DNA from 2 places in the Paenibacillus sp. LPE1-1-1.1 genome. Region 1 is predicted to be linked to the other one. Evidence: riboswitches for the same ligand, from Rfam matches in the RefSeq annotation. Region 1 holds a riboswitch; the other holds the start of a gene.
The links. Region 1 has a riboswitch for thiamine pyrophosphate ahead of MRBLPE1_RS22275 (ABC transporter ATP-binding protein). Riboswitches for the same ligand answer to the same signal wherever they lie in the genome.
Positions count from the first base shown of each region.

Region 2: another riboswitch for thiamine pyrophosphate. It lies ahead of thiC (phosphomethylpyrimidine synthase ThiC); the one in region 1 lies ahead of MRBLPE1_RS22275 (ABC transporter ATP-binding protein).

Region 1 is NZ_JBEGHY010000023.1:1,158,338-1,160,537, forward strand. Features, by position in the region: gene MRBLPE1_RS22265 (hypothetical protein) at 1-393, opposite strand, end outside; gene MRBLPE1_RS22270 (DUF1273 domain-containing protein) at 495-1,052, opposite strand; TPP riboswitch at 1,141-1,243, shown strand; gene MRBLPE1_RS22275 (ABC transporter ATP-binding protein) at 1,328-2,098, shown strand; gene MRBLPE1_RS22280 (ABC transporter permease) at 2,079-2,200, shown strand, end outside.
Region 2 is NZ_JBEGHY010000045.1:49,997-52,196, forward strand. Features, by position in the region: gene MRBLPE1_RS29225 (glycosyltransferase family 4 protein) at 1-598, shown strand, start outside; TPP riboswitch at 672-776, shown strand; gene thiC (phosphomethylpyrimidine synthase ThiC) at 1,107-2,200, shown strand, end outside.

The sequences.
Region 1 (2,200 bases):
CGCAACAGCAACGGCATTGGTGAGCACTTGCTCGCCTTGAATGGAAGGTCCGGATAAAATTCCGTTTTCATACAATGCCGCAGCCGATGCGTACAGCTCGCTGCCAGGCTGCACGTCGGAAAAGGTTACCGCTTTGCCCGAGGGCTCGTAGCCAAGAATAGCTGCGACGGCTTCAATAAACTCGCCTTTCGTCACTGTGCCGGAGAAGCTGACATCGAATTTCTCCTTCAAAAACTGTTTATACTGCGCCGCGCCGTCTTCCTGTGAAGCTGAAGAAGCTGGTACAGCTGCAGCTGGAGATGCCGCAAAGGCCGTGGACTGCGCAAAAAGAATAGAAAAGGACAAAAGAAGCGCTCCCAGCAGTTTCGCATATGAAGCTTGTGTTTTTCCCATGAACATAACCTCCGTGTTTTTTATAATTCCGATGAATTTAATCGGGAATAAGTAATTTCCATAGTATACCAACAAAAAAACACAAGTGTCAATGAATATATTCAGTATTCCGAATACAAATGGTCATCGTCCGCGATGCTTTGAATATCCTCGGAGCTGATGCTGATATAGGCATAGCCCTCCGCCTGCTGCTTCTTTAATGCTTTTTCTTTGAAAAACTTCGGGCTGCCTTCGCCTGCATCCTCATCGTAGACGAGCAGAATGCCGTCCGTTTTGCGGAACAGCAGCTCGTCCCGCGCTGTAAACTGCCATATGCCGTTATACGGCTGGTTGCTGACCGACGCGTAATAATCGACCCCTTTTAAAACCTGCTGGTAAAATTCCTTTTTATCGTCCTTCCACTTTTCTTCCGGGTTGCTGTAAGCCGAGATGATGGACAGCCTCAAGTGAGGATAAATTTCTTTGAGCGAGATCACTACCTCGCAAGCCCATAGATCAACACCGTATTGGCCGGGCGTAATGACCCATTCCAAGCCGTCTTCAATAAGGGGAACCAGCTTGCCCATCAGCGCTTTTTTGATATAAACGATGCCCTCATGCTTTTGGCTGAAAATATTAAGCTCATGGGCGCGATAGCCTGTAACGAGTAAATTTTTCATTTTGTTCAACGCCTTTTCGGATAATTATGGTTTACATCTCTCCAGTGTATGCTATAGTAGAAAAAATACAAATTGAATATCGACCTAATTAATTCACTAGGGGAGTCTTACGGCTGAGATGGAGCACATGCTCCGGACCCTTGGAACCTGATCTGGATCATTCCAGCGGAGGGAAGTGGAGCAGAAGCATTCATTCATGCGCGCAAGCCTTGTTGAACGTTAGACCCGCTCATTTTCCTTCGGAAATGGGTGGGTCTTTATTTGTTTACGGGGGGATGCGTATTACCGCGTTATTATCGCTTCATCAGTTAGGCTACTCGTTTGCTTCCACCTCAGAGAAACCGATCTTATCCCATTTATCCTTAGAAGCATACGCAGGGGAATTCGTATCGATCATCGGCGCAAGCGGCTCTGGCAAAAGCACCCTTTTCAAGCTGATTGCCGGATTGCTGCAGCCTATTCAAGGCGAAATCAGGCTGCGCGGCAAGCCTGCGCCGGATCGGCTGGGCAAGATCGCCTATATGCCGCAGCAGGATTTGCTGCTTCCCTGGAGAACAGTGCTCGAGAATTGCTTGCTTCCGCTTGAGCTGGCGCGGGGGAAGCAGCTGACCGGCATCTCCCGCATCACGGAGCTGCTTGAGCATTTCGGTCTCGCAGGCTATGAACATGCTTATCCCGATGAGCTGTCCGGAGGCATGCGGCAGAGAGTTGCTTTCTTGCGGACCCTCGTGACCGGCCAAGAGCTGCTCCTGCTCGATGAGCCTTTCGGAGCACTGGATGCCATGACCAAACGCGGCATGCATAAGTGGCTGCTAGAGCTTTGGGGCAGCCTGCACAAAACAGTCCTCTTCATTACGCATGATCTCGAGGAGGCTATTTTGCTCAGTGACCGCATTTATTTACTTTCCGGGAATGAACCGCAGGGCGTTCAGGAGATCATCGTCAAGCTGCCTAGGCCAAGACATTATGAGCAAAATTACGAACCGGAATTTGTAATGCTGCGACAAGATTTGGAGCGAAGGCTGCATGCGCAAACCACTTTTTAAAAAATGGCTGAACGATTACGGCCTCTTTATCCTGCTGCTCGCCTGCCTGCTGCTGGCATGGGAGTGGGTTGTACGCATAGGCTGGGTTCCTGCCTTCATTCT
Region 2 (2,200 bases), on a different contig from region 1:
AAACCTGAGGCAGAAACGCGGACTGAGCGGGAAAAAGGTCGTGCTATTTATGGGCAGGCTTATTCCGCTTAAAGGCGTCCACCATTTGCTCAACATCGTACCGCAGCTGGCAAAAAGCCATCCTGAGCTTGTCGTTGTCGTAGTGGGTAGCCCGTTTTACGGCTCGCACCGTAAAACGGCGTATGCGCGCAAGCTGGAGCGCTTGGGGCGTAAATGCCCTGGCCATGTCCGATTTGTGCCCTATGTGCCTTATACCCAAGTTCCGAGCTGGATGCTCGTTGCCGATGTCGTAGTCGTCCCCTCCGGAGCCCGTGAGGCATTCGGACTTGTCAATGTCGAGGCGATGTCATGCGGCGTTCCCGTCGTAGCGACGCGTGCCGGCGGAATGAAGGAAATTATTCGAAACGGGGAAACGGGTTATCTGGTGAATCAGTCCAATATAGAGCGTGAGCTGCGAGAAAGGCTCAATGAGCTCCTTCGGGATAAACAGCTTCGACAGAAGCTGGGCCGCCAAAGCCGCGAGCGGGTAGAGCAAACATTCACATGGCGGCATACGGCGGACCGGTGGGTGAAGCTGCTTAAGGAAAGCGGCCTGTAACAAGGTGCTTTTATAAGCTTTTAGGAAATAGAGGGTTGACACATTTCTCCGCAAAACGTTATAGTCAAACAAGGAAATCCACTAGGGGCGCCGTCATGGCTGAGATAAAGCGAAACGCTTTGGTCCCTTTGAACCTGATCTGGGTTATGCCAGCGTAGGAAAGTGGGATTGTGCGTTTATGCTACAGCGCGTGAAAGCTCCGCGGATATCAGCTGCTTGTCAGATAGATATCTAGAATTAGCGGAGTGGATCTGCCCGGGGACTCCTTGGCATGGTCACACTCGCATGACGACACACTTCGACCGCTCCTTCGCTGGAGCGGTTTTTTTTGTTGGGCAGACTGCGGGGCTTCTCCTAAAGGAGACTCCGAAGGAGCCTGGCGCGCTCCAGCGATTGCAGTTCATGCAGCCTTACGATGCGTGCAGAAGCAGCGGTGCTTTAAACTTTCTTATATGCTTGCATATGCCTCCAGGAGAAATTCTAATTTATCCACTTGGGAGGTTTTTTTATGTCAATTATTACTACTCCGCTTCCGGGAAGCCGTAAGGTTTATGTGACTGGCTCGAAGGAAAGCATCCGTGTACCAATGAGGGAAATCGCGCTTGAGGCAAGCTCGGGAAGAAACGGCGAAGAGACGCCGAATGAGCCTATAAGAGTTTATGATGCGAGCGGCCCTTATACCGACGAAGGCCATGAGGCGGATGTCCGCCGCGGGCTGCCGCCTTTCCGCAACGAATGGATTCACGAACGCGGCGATGTCGAGGCCTATGAGGGCCGGGAAATAAAGCCGGAGGACAACGGGTTTATATCGGAGGATAAAGCGAGGGAGCGGGGCGCAGAGCTGTTCCCAGGCTTGTCACGAAAGCCGCTGCGGGCAAAAGCCGGACAAAACGTGACGCAGCTTCATTATGCGCGCAAGGGTATTATTACTTCGGAAATGGAGTATATCGCCATCCGTGAAGGAATGAGCGCGGAATTCGTCCGCAGCGAAATCGCAGCCGGTCGGGCCATCATTCCGACGAACATCAACCATCCTGAGAGTGAACCGATGATTATCGGACGTCATTTTCACGTTAAAATCAATGCGAATATCGGCAATTCCGCCGTTGCATCCTCGATTGAAGAGGAAGTAGAGAAAATGACTTGGGCAACCCGCTGGGGCGCCGATACCATAATGGATTTGTCCACGGGAAAAAATATTCATACGACCAGAGAATGGATCGTCCGCAACTCGCCGGTTCCGGTAGGAACAGTGCCTATCTATCAGGCACTAGAGAAGGTTAACGGCAAAGCGGAGGATCTTTGCTGGGAAGTATTCCGCGATACCCTTATCGAGCAAGCCGAGCAGGGCGTTGATTATTTTACGATTCACGCAGGCGTTCTTCTGCGTTACATACCGCTTACGGCGAAGCGCGTTACGGGCATTGTATCGCGCGGGGGATCGATCATGGCGGCATGGTGCTTGGCTCACCATAAAGAAAACTTCCTGTATACGCATTTTGAAGAGATCTGTGAAATTATGAAGGCATACGACGTGTCGTTCTCGCTTGGCGACGGACTAAGGCCGGGATCGATTGCCGATGCCAACGATGCCGCGCAGTT